DNA from 4 places in the Pseudoalteromonas sp. 5Ae-yellow genome. Region 4 is predicted to be linked to each of the others. Evidence: predicted binding sites of a transcription regulator. Region 4 holds the regulator's gene; each other region holds the start of a gene.
The links. Region 4 encodes sigma-54, which starts transcription at its own class of promoters, with help from an activator protein. Its sites were predicted from a motif close to GTTGGCACGNNNNTNGNNT; they were not measured.
Positions count from the first base shown of each region.

Region 1: the regulator sigma-54 is predicted to act here: its motif matches at 3,251-3,269, upstream of fliE (flagellar hook-basal body complex protein FliE).
Region 2: the regulator sigma-54 is predicted to act here: its motif matches at 2,901-2,919, upstream of H4J63_RS09645 (EF-hand domain-containing protein).
Region 3: the regulator sigma-54 is predicted to act here: its motif matches at 2,212-2,230, upstream of H4J63_RS05195 (amidase family protein).

Region 1 is NZ_JACGWD010000037.1:1,448-7,073, forward strand. Features, by position in the region: gene H4J63_RS11200 (DNA-3-methyladenine glycosylase I) at 1-444, opposite strand, end outside; gene H4J63_RS11205 (PAS domain-containing sensor histidine kinase) at 577-1,689, shown strand; gene H4J63_RS11210 (sigma-54 dependent transcriptional regulator) at 1,686-3,152, shown strand; gene fliE (flagellar hook-basal body complex protein FliE) at 3,309-3,641, shown strand; gene fliF (flagellar basal-body MS-ring/collar protein FliF) at 3,662-5,377, shown strand; gene fliG (flagellar motor switch protein FliG) at 5,370-5,626, shown strand, end outside.
Region 2 is NZ_JACGWD010000029.1:15,794-21,419, forward strand. Features, by position in the region: gene H4J63_RS09630 (sigma 54-interacting transcriptional regulator) at 1-618, opposite strand, end outside; gene H4J63_RS09635 (hypothetical protein) at 621-1,166, opposite strand; gene H4J63_RS09640 (sensor histidine kinase KdpD) at 1,168-2,625, opposite strand; gene H4J63_RS09645 (EF-hand domain-containing protein) at 2,955-3,188, shown strand; gene H4J63_RS09650 (hypothetical protein) at 3,213-3,440, shown strand; gene H4J63_RS09655 (calcium dependent protein) at 3,627-3,863, shown strand; gene H4J63_RS09660 (EF-hand domain-containing protein) at 3,873-4,109, shown strand; gene H4J63_RS09665 (amidohydrolase) at 4,242-5,626, shown strand, end outside.
Region 3 is NZ_JACGWD010000011.1:66,328-71,953, reverse strand. Features, by position in the region: gene H4J63_RS05200 (gamma-glutamyltransferase family protein) at 1-774, opposite strand, end outside; gene H4J63_RS05195 (amidase family protein) at 771-1,973, opposite strand; gene H4J63_RS05190 (putative 4-hydroxy-4-methyl-2-oxoglutarate aldolase) at 2,383-2,865, opposite strand; gene H4J63_RS05185 (TetR/AcrR family transcriptional regulator) at 2,869-3,522, opposite strand; gene yddG (aromatic amino acid DMT transporter YddG) at 3,968-4,888, shown strand; gene H4J63_RS05175 (ankyrin repeat domain-containing protein) at 4,945-5,460, opposite strand; gene H4J63_RS05170 (catalase) at 5,559-5,626, opposite strand, start outside.
Region 4 is NZ_JACGWD010000008.1:10,606-16,231, reverse strand. Features, by position in the region: gene kdsC (3-deoxy-manno-octulosonate-8-phosphatase KdsC) at 1-445, shown strand, start outside; gene lptC (LPS export ABC transporter periplasmic protein LptC) at 442-996, shown strand; gene lptA (lipopolysaccharide transport periplasmic protein LptA) at 986-1,531, shown strand; gene lptB (LPS export ABC transporter ATP-binding protein) at 1,528-2,253, shown strand; gene H4J63_RS03780 (RNA polymerase factor sigma-54) at 2,323-3,822, shown strand; gene hpf (ribosome hibernation promoting factor) at 3,849-4,136, shown strand; gene ptsN (PTS IIA-like nitrogen regulatory protein PtsN) at 4,141-4,593, shown strand; gene rapZ (RNase adapter RapZ) at 4,612-5,457, shown strand; gene H4J63_RS03760 (HPr family phosphocarrier protein) at 5,500-5,626, shown strand, end outside.

The DNA of each region.
Region 1 (5,626 bases), on a different contig from region 4:
TGATCCCTCTGTAATTGCTGGGTAGTCCTCAGCGTTATTTAAATTACTTATAATCGGCTTATTACCCACAAACTGCCATTGGTAGTTACTAAAACTTCCAAATTCTTTTTGGATTTCTATAAAGCGCTTTGCGTTGTTAACAGTTGCCGAAATTTTTAAGCGATTGCGCACAATACCCTCATCAAGCATTAGTCTCTCAACGTCATCTTGTGTGAATTGGGCTACCTTTTTTACATCAAAATTAGCAAATGCTTTTTTATAACCGCTGCGCTTTTTTAAAATTGTGTACCAGCTTAAGCCGGCTTGCGCTGATTCTAGCGTGATAAATTCAAACAGCTTTGTATCATCATAAAGAGGCACGCCCCATTCTTCATCATGGTAAATAACGTAGTCGGGTTTAGTGGTGTCGAGCCACGGGCAACGGCACTTTATTTGCTCACTCATTATTATTCCTTTTTGCGTGCGTCATTTTTATGTCGCTCAAATTATTGATGTAACTTAATGATAAGTATGTAAATAAATTTTGGTATAAATCGTGCATTTAGACATATATCTACATCAATTCGAGATTTGATTATGGCTCTTGCTAGCGTGCTAAAACCACAGTTTTTTTCTGCAAATCAGTATAACCCATGTTTACTTCAAGAGGAGTACATTGGTGAATTAAGCGATCTGCGCAAGCAAGCAAGTTGGCTTTCACATTTGGTTGATACCATGCCAGCAGGCGTGGTTGTACTAGATGGCAAAGGCTTGATTGCAAAAGCGAATCAAATAGCGATTGATATGCTTGGCGAGCCACTTGAAGGCGAACGCTGGTTTAATGTTATTCAGCGCTCTTTTAGGCCGCATCAAGATGATGGTCACGAAGTGTCTTTAAAAGATGGGCGCTTAATAAAACTTGATATTACCGCTTTAGCCCCAGAGCCTGGGCAACTTATATTAATGACGGATTTAACCGAAACCCGCCGCTTACAGAAACGTGTTGCACATATGCAGCGATTAAGCGCGCTGGGTAAAATGGTTGCGTCATTAGCGCATCAAGTCCGTACGCCGCTCTCAGCCGCTATGCTTTATGCTGCTAATTTAGGGTCTAAGCGCTTACCCGAAGCATCTCGCGATAACTTTCAAACAAAGTTAATGTCGCGCTTAAAAGATTTAGAAACTCAAGTAAACGACATGCTGTTATTTGCTAAAAGTGGCGATCAGCAAGTGGTTGAGCAAGTTTCAATGCAGCAGCTTTTAACAGAAGTTAAAGCAGGCGCTGATGCTATGGTCGCACTTAATGAAAGTGAACTGGATGTAAGCTTACCAGAACCCGATATACAAATAGTCGGTAATAAAACGGCACTGGCCAGTGCTATTCAAAATCTTGTGCACAATAGTATTCAAGTTATTGGCGGCGGTGCAAAAGTAAAAATTAGCGCACAAAGAGATTTAAAAGATTTAGATATGGTTCGTATTAGTGTGAGCGACAATGGCCCAGGTGTTGATTTAAGCCAAAGCGATAAAATCTTTGAACCATTTTTTACTACAAAAAGTCAGGGCACAGGTTTAGGGCTTGCTGTAGTGAGTTCGGTGGCTAGTGCACACCAAGGCCGTGTTGATGTGACTAATAATACGCATGGTGGTGCCTGCTTTAGCTTGTTACTGCCTATTAAGGCAACATCTAAATTAGAGGGTTCATTATGAGTAACACTATTTTAGTTGTCGAAGATGACGCTGGGCTTCGTGAAGCCTTAATAGATACCCTTGAAATGTCGGGTATTGAATGTGTTGCAGCGAACAGTGCTGAGCAAGCAATGATATTGCTTAAAAAAGATCAATTTTCGCTTGTTGTAAGCGACGTGCAAATGGGCGCAATGAGTGGACTTGATTTACTACGCAGTATTAAATTAAACCACCCTGATTTACCTGTATTGATGATGACGGCGTATGCCACAATTGACGATGCGGTAGAGGCCATGCGCCTAGGTGCAATTGACTACATGGCAAAACCATTTGCACCTGAAGTGCTGTTAAATATGGTGAGCCGTTATTTGCCTGAAAAAGCAAAAGAAACCGACGGCCCCGTTGTTGCTGACCCAACTAGTATTCAATTATTGGAGCTTGCAAGTAAAGTAGCACGCTCTGATGCAAGTGTAATGGTACTTGGCCCAAGTGGTTCAGGTAAGGAAGTACTTGCGCGTTATATTCATGATAAGTCGAGCCGATGTAATGAGCCATTTGTGGCGATTAACTGCGCGGCTATTCCTGAAAATATGCTCGAAGCCACGTTATTTGGTTACGAAAAAGGGGCTTTTACGGGGGCGATTCAAGCATGTCCGGGTAAGTTTGAGCAAGCACAAGGCGGTACTATTTTACTTGATGAAATTACTGAAATGGATTTAGGGCTACAAGCTAAACTTTTACGCGTACTGCAAGAACGTGAAGTAGAGCGTTTAGGGGGGCGTAAAACTATTCAGCTCGATGTACGTATTTTGGCAACCAGTAATCGTGATTTAAAAGAAGCTGTAGTAGATAATCAGTTTAGAGAAGATTTATATTACAGGCTTAATGTTTTTCCACTTATGTGGCGACCATTGTGCCAACGCCCAGGCGATATTATTGTATTGGCTAAGCATTTAATTGAGCGCCATATAAGTAAAAGCAAAGAGCCTATGGCGTATTTAGATAAAGCTGCCGAGCAAAAGTTACTGGCTCATGCGTGGCCTGGTAATGTGCGCGAGCTTGATAACGTTATACAGCGTGCACTTATATTGCGAAGTGGCGATACAATAAACGAGCATGCTATTTTTATCGAAAACTTAGTATCTAATAACTTTGTTATGGAGCCTTCATTGGCACCGGCGCAAACCGTATCGCCAACAGAATTAGCACATGCAGACAAAGGTGTTGATAAAAGCACTTTAAGCTCTGCATATTATGATGAAAAGTCGCATGCTGAGGATGAGCCTAAACAAGGTTTGCTAGCGGCAGATACCGGTAGCTATAAAGATGAGCTTAAAGACAAAGAGCATCGCATTATTTTAGAAACCCTTGCACGTTGCCAAGGTAAGCGTAAAGACGTTGCCGAAACGTTGGGCATAAGCCCACGAACTTTACGTTATAAACTAGCGCAAATGCGCGATTTAGGTATTTCACTTCCAGCTTAACCTCCTATAAACCCTAAGTTTGCGCTGCGAACTTAGGGTTGTCAAAACTCTGACTCACACAAATTAAAGTTAACCTATTGTATTTTAGTGATTAATTATTTGGCATGCTTTGTGCTTTATTACTTATAAGAGTTCACTGCGTGTCAGAGATAAATTATGAAAATTCAAAACAGTGCTGTATTTCAAGAAATGCAATCAATGGCTTTAGAAGCCGGCCGTAATAATCAAACTAATAAACTGCCAACTCAGGTGCAGTCTACTTCTACAGCACAATTTGGCGACATGCTAAGTGATGCACTAAATACAGTGCACGGTCTACAGCAAGATGCAGGTCAAAAAGTAAAAGCGGTTGAAATGGGTGATCGAAGTGTATCTCTTGCTGAGGCGATGATTGCTTCTCAAAAATCGTCAGTTGCTTTTGAGGCTACAGTACAGGTTCGTAATAAACTTGTTGAAGCTTATAAAGAAATCATGAACATGCCTGTTTAATTAGGTAGTGGAGAATTATTGTGGCGCAATCTAACCAATCTACAGACCTAGCACTTGCTGGCGGCGGTATCGACCAAAGTGGTGGTGATGATCAACAAGAACAAAAGTCAGGCTACTTAAGTGCTTTAAGTGGTGTTGATGTATTGCGCCAAGTAACACTGGTAATAGCATTAGCGATTTGTTTGGCTATCGCGATTTTCATTATTATTTGGGCTCGTCAGCCAGATATGCGGCCGTTAGGCAAAATGCAAACTGAAGAGCTTATTCAAACATTAGACTTTTTAGATGCACAAAAAATTGAATATCAACTCGATGGCAATGTTGTATCGGTTGATGAAAGTGAATACCAAAACATTAAGCTACTAATGACCCGTGAAGGGTTAGAGCAAGGTCCAGCATCAGGCTCTGACATTATTATGCAAGATATGGGCTTTGGTGTAAGCCAACGCTTGGAGCGTGAGCGCCTAAAACATGGTCGTGAACAGCAATTAGCACGCACAATTGAAGAGCTTAACAACATTACTCGCGCCAAAGTATTATTAGCTATTCCTAAAGAAAACGTATTTGCCCGCAGAGAGAAAAAACCATCAGCTACCGTTGTATTAACACTTAAACGTGGGCGCTCACTTGACCGTGAAGAAGTAGACTCTGTTGTCGATATGATTGCCTCAGCAGTACAAGGCTTAGAGCCTGCACGTGTTACAGTTACCGATCAAAATGGTCGATTATTAAATTCAGGTTCGCAAAGCTCACTAGCAGCACGCTCTCGTAAAGAATACGATTTAGAGCGTAAGCGCGAACAAGAGTACCTTGAAAAAATAGACAGTATTTTAATACCGGTTGTTGGGCTTGCAAACTATACAGCTCAAGTTGATTTGAGTATGGATTTCAGCTCGATTGAGGAAACTCAAAAGCGTTATAACCCAGACCTACCAGCGGTTAGAAGCGAAACCACATTTGAAGAAAATAACATTGGCGGCCTAGCTGTTGGTATTCCAGGTGCGCTTACAAATCAGCCACCGCTAAATTCAAATATTCCTGAGGTTGCTGGGCAAGGTGGTGCAGGCACTGCTACGTCTCCAACACGCAGCCACAAAGAAGCTACACGTAATTATGAACTCGATACAACCATTTCGCACAAGCGCCAACAAAGTGGTGTTATACGCAGAATAAGCGTATCAGTTGCTGTTGACTATATTCCTAAAGTGGGAGAAAACGGCGAAACAACCATGGCTCCACGCTCGGTTGAAGCATTGTCAAATATTCGTCGCTTACTACAAGGCGGTGTGGGCTTTGATATGCAACGTGGTGATGCACTTGAAGTAGTTACCGTGCCGTTTGTACGTGAAGCAACAAATTTAGCAATAGAAGTGCCACTGTGGGAGCAAGACTGGTTTATGAAAATAGCCCGCCTTGTACTAGGCGCCTTAGTTATCATTGTATTGATAATGGCTGTAGTAAAACCAATGCTTAAACGCTTAATTTACCCAGACGATACACTAGAAGAATACGACGAAGATGCACTAAGCTCAGGCGTAGATATTGGCGACAACACGCTTGATATGCTAAATAAAGACTTTGATTCTGCTTCGGTTGGTTTCTCAAGTGATGGTACACTGCAGTTACCAGATTTACATGGCGACGAAGATTTACTTAAAGCAATCCGTGCCCTTGTAGCTAACGAACCAGAACTATCATCACAAGTAGTGAAAGCGTGGTTAACAGAAGATGACTGATCAAGAACAAAAACAACTCCCGCCAGCCTTTGATGTAGATAAGCTTGATGGGGTAGATAAAGCCGCTATATTACTTTTGAGTTTATCAGAAGAAGATGCCGCGCAAATCCTTAAACACTTAGAGCCTAAGCAGGTGCAAAAAGTGGGTATGGCGATGGCTGGGCTACAGGACTTATCACAAGCTAAAATAAGCGCTGTACACAACTTATTTATAGAGCAAATTCAAAGCTTTAGTACCATTGGTTTTCA
Region 2 (5,626 bases), on a different contig from region 4:
CTCTAAAAGCTCCCCTGGTACAGCGCCGCAGTTAATTGCAACAAAAGGTCCGTTACTTACATGGCTATGTTGATGAATCGCCTGTGCGAGTAGCTCTTTACCTGTACCACTAGCCCCCGAAATCAATACATTAACTTGTGTTGGCCCAAGTAGTTTTACTTGCTCAAGCAAGTGAAGCATTGTGCCGCTACGCGTAACTATATTACTTTTAGGTGCGGCTTCATCAGCGTTAACACCGTGAATTTCTATCGCTTTAGCAAGGCTGTCAAATAGCTCATCTTTATCTACAGGTTTAGTTATAAATGCAAAAATGCCCTGCTTAGTTGCCTCTACTGCATCAGGAATTGAACCGTGCGCTGTCATCATAATGACAGGTAATGCAGGGTAGCGGCTTTGCAACTGACGATGCAGCGCCATGCCATCCATTTCATCCATACGCAAGTCGGTTATTACGGCGTCAAACACTTGGCTTTTAAGTATTTGTAGTGCGGTTAAGCCGCTTTCACAGGTCGTTACTTCGTACCCTTTTGATTCGATACGAATAGCGAGCAGTTTTAATAAGCTAGCGTCGTCGTCAACGAGTAATACTTTTGCACCTTGCACTTTAGTTGCTGCCATAGTTACTGCTCCTTAGTTTCTTCTCGTAGTAAAAGCTGCTGCTCAATTGTTGCTAACGATGAGAGGGTTTCTTGCATTTTATTGTTAAGTGCTTGTTGCTCTTTTTTAGCATTTATTTGCATAGTCACTTGTTGCTTTTGAAGCCATAAATATTGCTTTATATCATCTGGCCAAAAGTAAGCAAGATCGAGTTTTAGCAACTTAGTCATTACTGTATTTGGATCATCATTTATGTTTAAGCACATAAATTTAAAAAAGCGTTTAAGATCGTTTTCGCCTGTAAAAATATCTTTTTTTGGCACCAATTTAAATCCGCCACACTGATTAGCGTGCCATGCAATAACTTGCTCTGCTGGAGGGTAGCTAGGTTCTATTTTTGGTCTGGGTTTTGGGCTTGGTTTGCTGTTTTTGTCGTTTTTTATTTTAGTATCGACCACAGGTGCTGGTGTAATTGACACACGCTCTTCTTGCCCATTATTAATTTCACAACCAGATATAACCATGCTGCTACTGAGCACACATAAAATAGCGATTAAACGCAAGCGCATGTTAATTAACTCCTAGATTTTTTGTTATGGGAATTTTAATTGAAAACCGGCAACCATGTGGCTCATTATGTTCAACAGTAAGTGTACCTCTTAGCTGTTCAACAGACTCTTTTACAATAGTTAAGCCCAGCCCACTGCCTTGCAGCGTAACATTTTTACTGTGTTTACCTTGATAAAATGCGCTGAAAATTTGAGTTTTTTCTTGCTCTTTAATACCGCACCCTCTATCGAGCACAGCGATACAAAGTTGATTTTGCTCAAGCGCTAAATTAATAGTAACGCTTTGCTTATCTTCTGAAAATTTTAAGCCATTTGAGATAAGCTGAATTAAAATCATCTCAATAAGCTCACTAGGTAAAGCAAGCGGTTTATTTGGTAAGTCATTTTTCCATTGCAGAGCCTGCTCACGCGCACTTAAGCGATGCTCAAAATGGCTATTTATTTTATTAATAAGGAGGCTAAATTCAACTTCGCTTAGACTGTCTTTACTGGTACGAATCGCATTATAACTCAATAAACTGTCAATCATTGTGCGAAGGCGCACCATAGATTGGCTAATAAGCTCAAGTACCGCTTTTTGCTCACCTGTAATTGGGCCTACTATTTCATCAGTTAGTAAGTCAGTACCTTCGACCATTGAAGCTAACGGCGTTTTTAGCTCATGGGTGACATGGCGTAAAAAAGTATCTTTTTGCTGCTCAAGCATATGTAGTTGCTCTTGCACCCATTGGAGCTTTTCTCCTAGCTCAACAAGCTCAGCTGAACCTTTCACAGATATTTTTTGCTGCCAATGCCCCTGCCCAAGCTTATCAATAACCGTAGTTAACCCTTTTAGTCGCCCACTTATACGCCATAAAAAGCCTCCCCCAACAATTAAAGTCAGTGGAATAAGTGCCACCAACCAGTTTATAAATGACGCTTGCAGGCTTGTAAGCTCATTTTGGTTATTGGTAATTTGCGCTTCGTTTTTATCACGTAACCATAAAGTAAGTTCAGCAATTAAATCGCTCACTGGCACAAATAGCTCAGCTTGTTGTTGTTTTTGCTCAACGAGTTTTACATGCGCGGTTTGTAAGGTGGTATATAAGCGTTGCCATTGGTTGATATACTCTTTATTCGTGTTTACAAATTTGAGTTCATCAATGCTTTGTAGGGATGATTGCCATTTATCGACAATAAGCTTATCTAGCGATTCACTTTTTAATACCCAGTTTTGCCTAGTGGCGCGTTCAAGACTGTTGAGTTCTTGCTTTAAAGTGTTAAACGATTTAGTAACTTGGTAGTTGTTACTCACAATACTTTGAGTAACCGCTAATTGCTTATTAAGCGAATTTAAAAATACGATCACCACTATAGAAAGCGGAAGTAGCGAAAGCAGCATACTCATTGCAAATTGCCCAATTAAATTAGGCCGCCAGTTAAGCATTGCTTGGTATTTTTTAGCTATGGTTGCTGGCATTTCGTTTAGTCCTTTTAAGTTAAGCGCTCTATTATTAAGTGCTTACCTTATACACTAGCTGAACCAGCAATTATATTTAATACGATTAACAGCCAGCACTATAAAACAATGTGTCGCCAAATAGAGACAACGTAAACCATTGATTCTTAAACCCTACCTTTAATCTCACTGCATAATGTTGCAAAAGGCGCACAAAAATTACAATAAACCCAGTAAAAACTTCTCACTGGCTTAAAGAAAAAATAATAACCAATTGAAAAATATCAATAATTATTATTGGCACCATTTTTGTAATAGGTGTAATAACTTTAATCAATAAGGAAATAATTATGAACAAACGCATTTTAGTAATTTCATCATTACTGGCTTTAGGCTTTTTAGGCGCTAATGCACACGCAATGGACGTTCACGCGACTTTTAACGAACTTGATAAAGACAGTAACGGCACATTAAGTGAAGCCGAAGCAGGTGAAGATGCTGTGTTACACGAGAATTTTTCTCAAATTGATACTAATCAAGATGGGCAATTGTCGCTAGATGAATTCAAAAAATTTATTCAATAAACTCATTTAATAAGGAACGTGATTATGAAACAACTTATAGCCGCTTTTTCATTAATGTTTTTAGCAATTAGTGCCACTGTAATTGCATCGCCAACAAATGTGCGTTTTGCCCACTTAGATAAAGACATGGACGGACAAATATCAATTGCAGAAGCAAAGGAAGATAAGGAAGTAATGAGACAATTTGCCGACTTAGATGAAGACGGTGATGGAAAAGTCTCAAAAAAAGAATTTGAAAGCTTTAAACCTTAATGAGTAATTACTGATTAAGCTTTACTTAAGCTTGTTATAGGTAAACTGGAATTAAAAGCATTTGCCATAATCCCTGAGGGAGTGTGTAAAAGGATTTAATGTTGGGAGTTAAATTACGGCAAGTGCTTTTTCCTTTTCACTTTATTTTAGCCACAAACTTTAAATACATCTTTTGGAAGGAACACCATGAAGATACTTCCCCTTGTTATAAGCATTTTAATGCTATTAAGCTTTGATGCCGCGGCACTTGATGTAAAGCAACGCTTTGATCACTTAGATAGCGACAAAAGTGGCTATTTAACACACGACGAACTTGATCCCCAACCACAACTTTTAAACACCTTTGTAAAATGGGACAAAAACCAAGATAACCAAATTTCGCTAGTCGAATTTAAAAGTTATCTAACTAACAACCTTTACTAAGTGATTTGTATGAAAAGTATTAGCTATATAACGCTGCTGGCGTTTAGTATTTTTAGCGCATTTAGTTTTGCCGCAAGTAACGACATTGCAAAGCAATTTAAAAAGCTAGATAGAAACCAGGATGGTTTTTTAACACGTTCAGAAACCGCTGTAGACCCCGCTTTGTGGTCTCGGTTTTCAAGCTACGATCAAGACAAAGACGGCAAGCTAACGCTAAGTGAATACAGTTTATACGCTAGTAAATAAACCCTTTCAAAAGCTAGATATTTTATGTTCTAGCTTTACTGCTTTTTTCTTCATCATAATTTGTCTCACATATTGGTATTATAAAGTTGGGTTTGCTAGTGTTAACGCACTAACAATAAAAAATAATGCCTTATGTCGCTCAAAAAAATAATCAAACCACTCATACTAGCCAGCCTTTGCGCTAGTTCTAGTTACACTCTCGCACAAACAAAAGTAATTTATAACGCCAATGGTTATACCCCTTTATACAAAGGTGAAGTACAGCAGTTTTCTACCCTCGTTATTAAAAATGGCAAGGTAGTAAAACTAGGTAGCGAAACACTTAAAGATAGCTACCCAGATGCTAAGCTAATTGACGCGCACGGTAATACCTTATTACCTGGCTTAATTGATGCTCATGGGCACGTTATTGGCCTAGGAGATAATTTATCGCAACTTGACGTACGCGGCGCAAAATCGGTTGATGAAGTAACAAATAAACTAAAAGTATTTGCCGATAATAAACAAGGTTGGATTATAGGGCGAGGTTGGAACCAAGAGCTTTGGGCTGATACACGCTTTCCTACAGCTAAAGATTTAGACAAAATAGTTAGCGATCGACCTGTGGTTCTTTCGCGGGTTGACAGCCACGCCATTTTGGTTAATTCAAAAGCGCTCGAACTTGCTGGTATTACAGCCAAAACAAAAGCGCCTGAAGGCGGTGAAATAATTAAAGACGAATTTGGTAATCCTACAGGTATTTTTGTAGATAAAGCAGAATCGCTAATTACCCAGCATATGCCAGCCCCCTCAAAACAAGATATAAGTGACTCACTTGATGCAGCAGGTAAGCATTTATTAAGTTTAGGCATTACCTCTACTCACGATGCAGGTATTGATAAAACCACATGGGAGGTTTACAAAGAGCGCGGCGACCTTGGTAATTTACCATTACGTATTGTGGCAATGCTAAGTGGTGCAAGTCCTGATTTAGGCACAATGTTAAAGGCAGGCCGATACCACGACAAAAATGACTTTATGGAAATTCGCAGTGTTAAAGTTTACGCCGATGGCGCACTTGGCTCTCGCGGAGCCGCTCTGATTGAAGAATACGCAGACAGACCTGGTCACCATGGTTTAATGCTTGAAACACAAGAAAAACTCGAAGCGCTCTTTACACAAAGCTTTAAAAGCGGCTTTAGCGCAAATACCCACGCAATTGGCGATAAAGCAAATAAAGTAGTACTTGATGCTTATCAAAATGTGTTTAAAAAAACGGGCGGTATATTACTACGTAACCGAATAGAGCACGCACAAATTGTAACGCCTGAGGATATCCCTCGCTTTAAAGCGTTAAAAATAATCCCTTCAATGCAGCCAGTACATGCCACTTCTGATATGCATATGGCAGAGCAACGCTTAACTGAAAAACAATTAAGCGGTGCCTATGCTTGGCAAACATTTTTAAAGCAAGGATCGGTGGTTGCAGCAGGCTCTGATTACCCTGTAGAGCTTGCAAATCCATTTGATGGTTTGTA
Region 3 (5,626 bases), on a different contig from region 4:
GGCACCAATTATTTGTAGTGAATGCACGCCCTGTGTTGGCGCGGGTAAGTTGTAGCAATCAATACCACTGAGGTTTGCATTTAGCGCAGTAACTACCTCGGCTTTAGTATTTGCAATGTCACCTGCGGTAATTGAGCTGCCTGCTTTTGCTAAGTCGGCGGCAAATGAGTTGGCAAGTGCGCCTTCATAAAATGCGTTTAAGCCATGTTTTGCTAGGTATTCAAACGTTGCTGCAAGTTTAGGGTTTTTAAAATGTTGACCTGCTTGCAAGGGCTTGCCATTGGGTATGTAGAGGCTTTTAAACGCCTCATTGGTATTGTTAGCAGTGGCTAGTTTTTCGCAGCCTGCTTGCAAGCTTTTTGTAACTGTAAAGCCCTCGCGCGCAAGCTCAATAGCGGGTGCTAAAATTTGTGACAGTGGTAGTGCTGCGTGCTCATCTAGTTCAAGCGCCTTTTGCCAACCGCGAATTGTACCCGCTTGAGTCAGTGCGCTTAACCCGCCGCGCTCTGGTATTTGCGCGAGCGAGTTATAGGGCGTTGTATTAGTTGCTGCACGGCCGCAGGCGTCAATAGCGGTAGGCGTTTTTTGGTTTGGGTTATCGATAAGCCAAAAGCTGTCGCCACCAATTGAGTTCATATGTGGATATACAACGCTAATAGCAGCGGCAGCCGCTACCATAGCCTCGGTAGCTGTACCGCCTTGTTTTAGTATATTTATACCCGCTTCAGTGGCCGAAAAATGAGACGCGGTAAATGCAATGTTGTGTGTGGTCATGCCGGTGTGTCCTGTTTAAAGTGTGCAGCTAGGTGCTTAACGCAAGCAAGTAGGCTTTTATCGTTACCGTGGCTCATCATTAATGAAAAACCATACGGATGATCATTTGCTAAATCAGCCAGCGGTAAATGCACTTGCGCTGAGCCACTAAGCCCTGCAATTGCCGAAAGCGTAATAATTTGCATGCGTAAGGCGCTTGTGTCGGCGCCTAATTTAGGTGCGGTTGTGGGGGTGGTTGGCAAAAATAAACAGCTGTTTGTATTTAGGTTTTTAGCTATTAGTGTTTGCCATTGGGTTTGTACTTTTAGTGCTTCTTGTTCTTCTTGAACAGTTAGGGCAAGCGCCATATTAAAACGTGCCGCAATTGCTGGAGCAAACTGGGGAAGTTGCCCCGGCAATTGAAGCCAGTCTTTATGCGTTTTTGCGATTGCTCGCCCTTGCAGTACTCTAAAACTATCAGCAAGTTTATTTAATAAGCTGCTGTTAGGTAGTTCAAATTCTTTATGGTGCTTAAAATTAGGCTTGGTTTTTTCAAGCAATTGTTTAAGTGGGGCTTGTAAAACAGGGTCAACGAGTTCAAATAACGGCTCGCAAATAACTAAGGTATCAACGTTATTAATAGCTTGATTTGGTAGCAGTACATTACCTACATCGCTTAATAGCTCGGCGCTTTGGGTAAGCCAACCTATGGTATCAAAAGGCGGAGCCAACGGTATTAGGCCGTCTTTTTCAATCACGTTATGGCTTGGCCTTATGCCATATAAACCACAATAGCTGGCGGGTATTCTAATTGAGCCGCCGGTGTCGGTGCCTAAGCCAATATCAGCTAAGTTAGCAGCAACTGCAGCAGCAGACCCCATACTCGAACCACCGCAAGCATGCCCTTTTAATTTAGGATTTTGCGCAGCGCCATAATGTATATTATTACCCTCTAAGCTATAAGCCAGCTCGTCAGTATGGGTAAAGCCTATAAAGTTACAACCAGCGGTCATGAGCTTATTAACCGAGCTTGCCGTATTTTGAGCCGGTTTAGCTGTTTTAAACCAGTGTGGGTTGCCTGCGCTGTTACGCTCGCCCTTTACTGCAAATACATCTTTTACAGCTAAGCGATTGTTTGCAAGCACTCCAGAGTGGTTTGTTTGCCACAGGGTAGGACCGTGATTGCAAAATATACCTTTGTTGTTTTTTTTATCACTCATTTGCAGCTCATTATTATAAAACTGACCAAGTACTTACTTATTAAGTTAAGAGTGATTAAAAAGCGGGCTGGTTATTATTATTATGAATACCAATTTTATTAAAAACATGATCATTTTATCGGATTAAATAGCGCACTCACTGCGTCATTTTCTTCGCGTTATAATAGATCACTAATTTAATGCAATTGCTAAGGCTCCGCTTTTTAATCGGTAGTTTTGATTTTATAGTGCTTAGACTAAGCAAGAGGAATGCCATAAATTAAAATCCTGTCCAACTGGTCAGGTTTTGTTGGGTTGTATGAGATTTGTAAATGTGGGCTGTAGAAATAGTGAGATTAAAATGAGTTAAAACAAACCAATTTGGTGCGCAGATGCACCAAGTTGGTCTTTATTTATATGGTTTTGAGTGCTAAATGAGGGGCGTTTTACTGATGATTAAACCGTTAATATCGGCGTAAACCCAATCGTTAGGTTCTATGGTGGTGCTAAGCATGGTAATAGCTTGGTTTTTATCACCAAAGCCGCGCTTTAAGGTACTACGCGGTGTAGAGCCTAGCGCCATTACAGGTAAGTTCATCGTGGCAAGTATTTCAATATCTCGGCAACAGCCATTTATTATTACGCCTTCCCAGCCATTATTTAGGGCACGCTCAGCCATAATGTCGCCTATAAATGCAAAGCGTTTGCTCGCAAACCCGTTTATAACTAACACTTTACCTTCACCATTTTCATGCAATATATCGGCAGCAAAAGAGTTGTCTTCTGGGCAGGTAACGGTAACTACTTTGCCATAAAACGTGGTTTTTTTACCAAAGTGATAAAGGCCGCTGTCTGCTACTTGCACGTTATCGCGATGATCGTCAAATAAATCGGGTGTAGTAAAGGATGTCATGGGTTAAGTCTCACTTTGCTCAGGTACTTTAAGACCAATACCTTTTAAAATTATGTGGGCAATTGATTGCGTAATTTGTGCCACATCGGTTTCGTCGTACTCTAATTTGTTCATTACGAGTAAAACCTCAGCCTGAAAGTCGGCGTAATATTGCGTGGTAGACCAAATAGTAAAGAGCAAATGGTAGGGATCAACCTTATCCATTTTATCTGCGTCCATCCATGCTTGAAGTACATCAACCTTTTGTTTAACCCAAGGGCGGGTATTGGTTCTAAAGTAGTTTTGTAAATAAGGGGCACCGCGCAGTATTTCACTGGCAAATAAGCGAGATTGCATTGGCTGATTTACGGCGAGTATTACTTTGCTTTTAATATAGTTATAAAGCACGGTAGCTGGATCGTCGTTAATTGTGACGTTATCGAGCCCTAAGTTCCAATTAGCTATTATGCGGTCAATCACAGACTCGTACAGACCATCCTTACTTTTAAAGTAATACAAAATATTAGCTTTTGGCACCTGCGCTTCTTTAGCAACCATGCTCATACTTGCTCCGTCGTAACCTAATTGCGAAAACAATTGCTCGGCGGCATCTAAAATTAGTTTTTGGTTTTTCTCGCGTGTGGCTTCTTTTTTATTTGGCTTTATTTGTGTGGTCATTATAAAGTTTGCGTGTTTAACGTATTGATTGATTGTAGCTTTACTGACCAAAAGGTCAATTACTAAAAAGGGTGAATGCTAAAAACAAACGAGAGGTTTAAGCTATTAACTTTAGGGTCTGTTGAACTTTGCGGATTAAAATTTGTTCAAACTAGGGGCTATTTAATCGCGGCGCGAGATTTGTAACCTAGTGGGCTAAGTAAAAACCGAGCAACAAAGAGTAAGTAGCCCCTAGGAAGAACCCTTTGGGCAGCGCCTGTTTGGCATTAATGCTACGTTATCGCCCATTAATGGGGAATAACCACACTATATAGGCTCTGCCTTGCCTAAATACCAAACAGACGGCTGCAAATTTAACCTTGAAAGATCAACAGACCCTTATTGTTTAATTAAATAATTACTGTTAGTTTAGTTTCAAATTTACGAGTAGTACTTTAGGTTTAATATGGAGTTTTTAAGCAAAAATAAATACACGCTTTATGGAGTCGCGGCCATATTACTGTGGAGTTGCTTAGTTGCATTACTACGAGATATTTCTGAGTTGTTTAGCCCCATTTGTGGTGCGGCGGCTATGTATTCTGTCAGTGCGATATTTTTAATTTTGGTTATGGGAGTGCCCAAGTTTAGTGGTTTTTCGAAACGTTACTTGGTAATAGGTACTTTATTATTTGTATCGTACGAAATTTGCTTGGCGCTTTCTATTGGTATGGCAAACAGCCGTCATCAGGCAATGGAAATGGCGGTTATTAATTATTTATGGCCCACGCTGACTATATTGCTCTCTATTATTATTGGTCGTAAAAAAGTAAGTTACTGGGTTTACCCAAGCATGATCATTGCTTTTTTAGGCGTTGCTTGGTGTATTACGGGCGATCAAAAAATGTCGGTCGATACGCTTGTTACTAACTTTGCTGATAATCCTGCTACTTATTTAATGGCATTAGCTGCAGCGTTTATATGGGCTATTTATTGCGTAGTTACGCAAAAGCTGAGTAATGGTAAAAATGCTATTACGTTATTTTTTACTGTCACGGCAATGAGTTTGTGGGCGCAATATGGTTTTAGTAATGAAGCACCATTAACGTTTTCACTCAGCTCAAGCATAACGTTGCTATTAGCTGGTGTAGTAGTGGGGAGCGGTTATGCACTGTGGAATCAAGCTATTATTGGCGGTAACTTAATGCTTTTGGGAACACTTTCGTACTTTACACCGGTGTTTTCTACTATTATTTCGGCGTTGTATTTATCTATTACGCTGAGTGCTTCGTTTTGGCAGGGGGTTGTACTGGTAACAGTGGGCTCGCTAATTTGCTACTTTGTAACGCGAGAAAAGCCTAAACAACCTCAAATAGCGTCTGCAACATAAGACTAATTTTATTAAAAATAAGCCCTATTATTTTAGGGCTTTTTGTTGCGTGCAGATTATTTTGCATTATTTACCTGCGCTAGTAACTCTATAACTTTTTGTTGACCAAATGTTTGTGCAAATTGCTCTGCTGTTTGACCGGCTTTGTTTTGATGCGCGTTGTCGCAATCAAGTGATACGAGTGTTTTAGCTATACTAAATTCACCTCTAAAAATAGCGGCCATTAGCGCTGTGTTGCCACGGTTATCTTCTAGACAGGCATTAGCGCCTAAGTGTAAAAGTGTGTTAACCGTGTTTTTATTACCATGGTAAGTAGCAATCATTAACGCGGTGTAGCCTTTATTGTTGTAGCTGTCGATAGGAATACCGGCATCTACAAATTGCTCTATTACAGCTGTGTCGTTTGTGCGTGCTGCGGCAAAGTAATAAGCAAATAAACTATCGTATTGAGTTTTTGCAGAATGTTGGGTTTCAGATTGCGTACTGGGTGTTTGTGTATCTGATGTATTTTGAGCGTAAACGCTACTGGTAAAGCTCAGAAATAGAGCGACTATAATTAATAAATTACGCATAACAATTGTCTCTTATAAAAGAGGAAGGGTTTATTCCTTCCTCATGATTGTGGTTTAAATAGCTATTTAGTTGGGACTAATTGCTTTTAACTAGTTGCTTATAAGTTAGCGGCTAGTTGTTTAACCATTTTAAGGTCGCCGTTTACAGCTTTAGTTAAGCGTGTAC
Region 4 (5,626 bases):
TATTTATCTTGGTAATCAAGGTGAAGAGCTAAAAGCATTTAATACAAAAGATGGTTTTGGCATTAAAGCGCTTATAAACAGTGGCTTTGAAGTGGCTGTAATTACTGGTCGTCATTCACAAATAGTGCAACAACGTATGAGCAGCTTAACCGTACAGCATATTTATCAAGGTCAAGAAAATAAGCTCATTGCCTATCAACAATTAAAAGACAAACTCAACCTTAGCGATGAACAAATTGCTTATATCGGTGATGATGGCCCTGACATGCCCGTTATGGAATTAGTCGGCTTTGCTGTTGCAGTAAATGATGCCCATCCACTTATTAAACGTTTATCACACTATGTAACGCAAATGCCTGGCGGCTTTGGTGCAGTAAGAGAGCTCACCGACTTACTTATGCTTGAAAATGGTAAAGCGTTGACTACACAAGGCACTAGTTCATGAATGCAGCGCGCATAATATTAAGCGTTTTATTCATTAGCTGTATGGTTTGGCTTTGGTACCCTTATTTTACACAACCAAATATTTTGCCTCAGACTGAGCCTGAAGTTATTGCCAAGCCTGATTACATAGCCATTGAACTCAAACAAACAGCCTATGACGAACAAGGTACAATCAGCCACAAAGTAACTGCGGCTAAAATGGAACTATATCAGCAATTAGGTTTCACGTTTTTTGAAAAACCCATTTTTACTTTATATAACGAAAAGCAAACGTGGCAAATAAATGCAGACGAAGCAACATTATACGAAGACAAACAATTAATTTTAGAAGGTAACGTGGTTGCCAAAAACTTAACTGATAACGCCATGATAGACAAAATCAATGCTGATAATATTCAGGTAGATATAAAGCTATTAACAATGCGCTCGGAGCAACCAGTCATCATCACTGGACCCAATTTAAAAATCACCGGCAAAGGCCTTGAAGCCGATTTAAAAACCGAAGTGATAAAACTAATTAACCATACGCGAACCATATACTATGACCAATAAAATATTAAAATCACTTATTATTCCTACACTTATAATAGCGTTTAATAGTAGTGCTGCAGAGCAAAACTCGCTATCTGCTGCAAATCAAATTTCAATAAGCGCCGATAAGCAAGAAGGCCAATTAAAAACTAACGTGGGTATTTTTGAGAAAAACGTTGAGATTATTCACGGTAATCGCCGAATTACAGCAGACCGCCTCGAAGTACATAAGCGCGATGAACTAGGTGATAACCAGCAACTATTAATTGCCACGGGTAGCCCTGCTCGCTTTGAAGAGAAGCAATCAGATGGCACAACTATGAGCGCCAGTGCAGACGAAGTTCGTTACGATGTATCTAAACGTTTTTTAACGCTCGTTGGTAATGCACAAGTATCGCAAGCAGGACAAAAAATTAATGCCAAAAGTATTACCTACGATATAGAACAACAGCTAATCAGTGCCGAAAAAGATGAAAACTCAACTGACCGCGTTCACACAATTTTAGTACCAATCGAAACTAAAAAAAGTAAAAAAGACGATAAAGGTCAGCCATGAGTACATTAAAAGCAGAGCTATTAGCAAAGAGCTATAAAGGTCGTGAAGTTGTCAAAAACGTTGGCCTTGAAGTAAAAGCTGGCAGTATTGTTGGTTTACTTGGTCCTAACGGCGCAGGTAAAACCACCACGTTTTATATGATTGTGGGACTTGTACCTAGCGACAAAGGTAAAATTTCTATCGATGATAACGATATTACTCTTTTACCTATGCATAGTCGTGCTAGATTAGGCATTGGCTACTTACCACAAGAGTCTTCAATTTTTAGAAAACTGACTGTTTATCAAAACTTAATGGCTATTTTAGAAACACGCAAAGAGTTAAATAAACAAGCCCGAGAAGACACTCTCGATAAATTATTAGATGAATTTAGCATACAACACATTCGTGATAGCCAAGGTATGGCGTTATCGGGTGGCGAACGTCGCCGCGTGGAAATAGCACGTGCGCTGGCAGCCGATCCTAAATTTATATTATTGGATGAACCATTTGCAGGTGTTGACCCGATTTCGGTATTAGATATAAAGAAAATAATAGAACATCTCAAAAATCGTGGGATTGGTGTATTAATTACCGATCATAACGTAAGAGAAACCCTTGATGTTTGTGAAAAAGCCTACATTGTTTCTCATGGGGAGCTGATTGCATCAGGTACTCCAGAACACGTATTAAATGATAAAACAGTACGCGATGTTTACTTAGGCGAGCAATTTAGGCTGTAACATTTACGCCATGTCTTTAAGCATCTGCTAGTATTAATTATAACAACATAAAAGGATTGTTAGAGATACATGAGGCAATCACTACAGCTGCGCATGGGCCAGCAACTTACAATGACTCCACAGCTGCAACAAGCTATTCGTTTGTTGCAACTCAGTACATTGGATCTCCAGCAAGAAATACAAGAAGCTCTCGACAGCAACCCGCTATTAGAGGTTGAAGAACCAGACTATTCCGAAGACGCTGCTGGTAAAAACGAGCAAAAAGCAGATACCGATGACATAACTGTTAGCGCATCGGCCGACGATGCTCCAAGCGAATACGAACAAGATAGTGGTGAAGCACTTGCAAAAGACACGCTAAGTGACGACATGGCTATGGATGTTAGCTGGGATGAGTACATGAGTGCTGCTCCTGCAGCATCATCAGGTCCAATGCCTGAAGACGAGTCAATCTACCAAGGCGCCTCAACAGAGACGCTCCACGAGTACTTAATGTGGCAGTTACAATTAACGCCATTTAGTCCTACCGATGAAGCTATTGCTATTGCGATTGTAGAAGCAGTTGATGATTCAGGTATTTTAACACTAAGCTGCGAAGAGATTTTAGAAAGCTTTAATCAAGAAAACGAAGAAGATAACGAAGTTGAACTTGATGAAATTGAAGCTGTATTAAAGCGCATCCAACTGTTTGATCCTGTCGGTATTGCTGCACGTAGTTTACAAGAGTGTTTATGTATTCAGCTTAACCAGTTTGATAAAGAAACACCTTACATTAATGAAACGAAAATGATTTTAACCGAGCATATTGATTTATTAGCAGCTCGTGACTATCGTACATTAATGAAGAAGACTAAACTCAAAGAAGAAGAGCTTAAAGAAGTAATGACATTAATACATACTCTTAGCCCTAAGCCTGCAGATACTATTGTAAGAGAAGAATCTGAGTATGTTATTCCTGATGTGTCAGTTAAAAAAATTAAAGGCCGCTGGGTTGTTGAGTTAAATCCAGATAGCATGCCTAAAATTCGTGTTAATAGCCAATACGCTGCAATGTCTCGCACTGTAAAATCCAGTGGTGACAGCCAGTTTATTCGCTCACATTTACAAGAAGCTAAATGGTTTATTAAAAGCTTAGAAAGTAGAAACGACACACTATTAAAAGTAACTAATTGTATTGTTAAGCAGCAACAAGGCTTTTTTGAACACGGCCCTGAGGCCATGAAACCAATGGTTTTAAATGATGTTGCTGAAATGGTCGAAATGCACGAATCAACAATTTCGCGCGTAACAACTCAAAAATATATGCATACACCTCGTGGCATATTTGAGCTTAAATACTTTTTCTCAAGCCATGTAAGCACCGAAAATGGGGGTGAATGTTCATCTACAGCAATACGTGCGCTCATCAGAAAATTAATCGCAGCAGAAAACTCAGCAAAACCATTGAGTGATAGCAAAATAGCGGATATATTGGCTGAGCAAGGAATTAAAGTAGCGAGACGTACAATCGCAAAATACCGCGAGTCTCTGGCTATTCCACCGTCAAATCAACGTAAAAGTTTGATTTAAGACGCTAAACAAAGAGGGTAATGCTTATGCAACTAAACTTAACTGGTCGTCACGTAGAATTAACCGATTCACTAAGAGACTATATTAATACCAAATTTGCGAAGCTAGAAAGACACTCTGATCATATTAATAATGTTCATGTCATTCTCGATGTAGAAAAATTAAATCAAAAAGCAGAAGCCACAATACATGTAAGTGGTGCTGAGCTATTTGCCTCTACGGAACATCAAGATATGTATGCCGCCATTGACTCGTTGATCGACAAGCTCGATCGACAAGTGATTAAACACAAAGAGAAGCTTGCTCGACACTAATATGATGAAATTAAGCTCACTTATATGCCAGGACTGCAGCAAAGCTGCGGTCCTTTTTAATAGCAAAAAAAGAATTTTAGAGTTCATTAGCGAACTTGCTCACGACAAACTTCCGTATTTACCGCAACAGGATATCCTTACTGCTTTAATGAGCAGAGAGAAACTGGGTAGTACAGGTATTGGGCGTGGCATTGCCATTCCTCATGGTCGAATGAGCGGTGCAGAAGAGCCTTTAGCTTTAGTACTCGTTAGCGAAACTCCAATAAATTTTGATGCAATAGATAATCGTCCTGTTGATATTTTTGTCGCACTCATCGTACCAGATGGCGATAACCAACAGCACTTAAAGACTCTCGCAACCATTGCTGATAAACTAAACAACAAAGATTTTTGTAAACAGTTACGCTGTGCAAAATCAGATGCTGAGCTTTACCAAGTTATTGTCGATCAATCATAGTTTTATAAAGGGTGTTAAATGGAGTTAATTATCATAAGCGGCCGTTCTGGTTCTGGAAAGTCGGTTGCTTTACGCATTGTAGAAGATTTAGGTTATTATTGCGTAGATAATATTCCAGTTAACTTGCTTCCTTCATTAGTTCGCAGTGTGTCTGATAGCTACGATAAAATTGCTGTTAGCATTGATGTGCGCAACATCCCTAAAGAGCAAGATGAATTTAACGATATTTTTGAATACTTACCAGGCTTTGCAAATCCTACGTTATTTTATTTAGATAGCGACGATCAAACATTAATAAAACGCTTTTCAGAAACACGCAGGTTACACCCACTATCAATTGACTCGCTGCCTCTTGATTTAGCCATCAAAAAAGAAAAAGAATTACTTGATGTATTAATCACCCGCGCCGACTTTATGATAGACACAACTGATTTAAGCGTTCACCAACTTGCAGAATCTATTCGTGAAAAGATTTTAGGTAAAAAAGATAAGCAACTAATTGTCACGTTTGAATCGTTTGGTTTTAAATACGGTATACCAAAAGAAGCAGATTACGTATTTGATGCACGCTTTTTACCAAATCCACATTGGGAACCTGAATTAAAACCTTTAAATGGGTTAGATCAACCCGTTAAAGATTATTTGGCCAATCACAGCATAGTGCAAAAATTCACATGGCAAATTCAGACATTTGTACAAACATGGTTACCGCACTTAGAGCGAAATAACCGCAGTTATTTAACCATTGCTATTGGGTGTACAGGCGGACAACATCGCTCTGTATATTTAGCGCAAACTATCGGTGAAAGTTTTGCAATGACACATCCCAATGTTAAAATTCGCCATCGCGAACAAGAAAAATAATATAGCTGAATAATCACCTGTTCAGCTTAGGTAGAGTAAGTTATGCATTGTGAAGACACTTTTTTAATAAAAAACAAATTAGGATTGCACGCCAGAGCAGCCACCGTGCTTGCCCAATTAGCAGTGCAGTTTGATGCGACAATTACATTATTTCAAGATGACAAAGAAG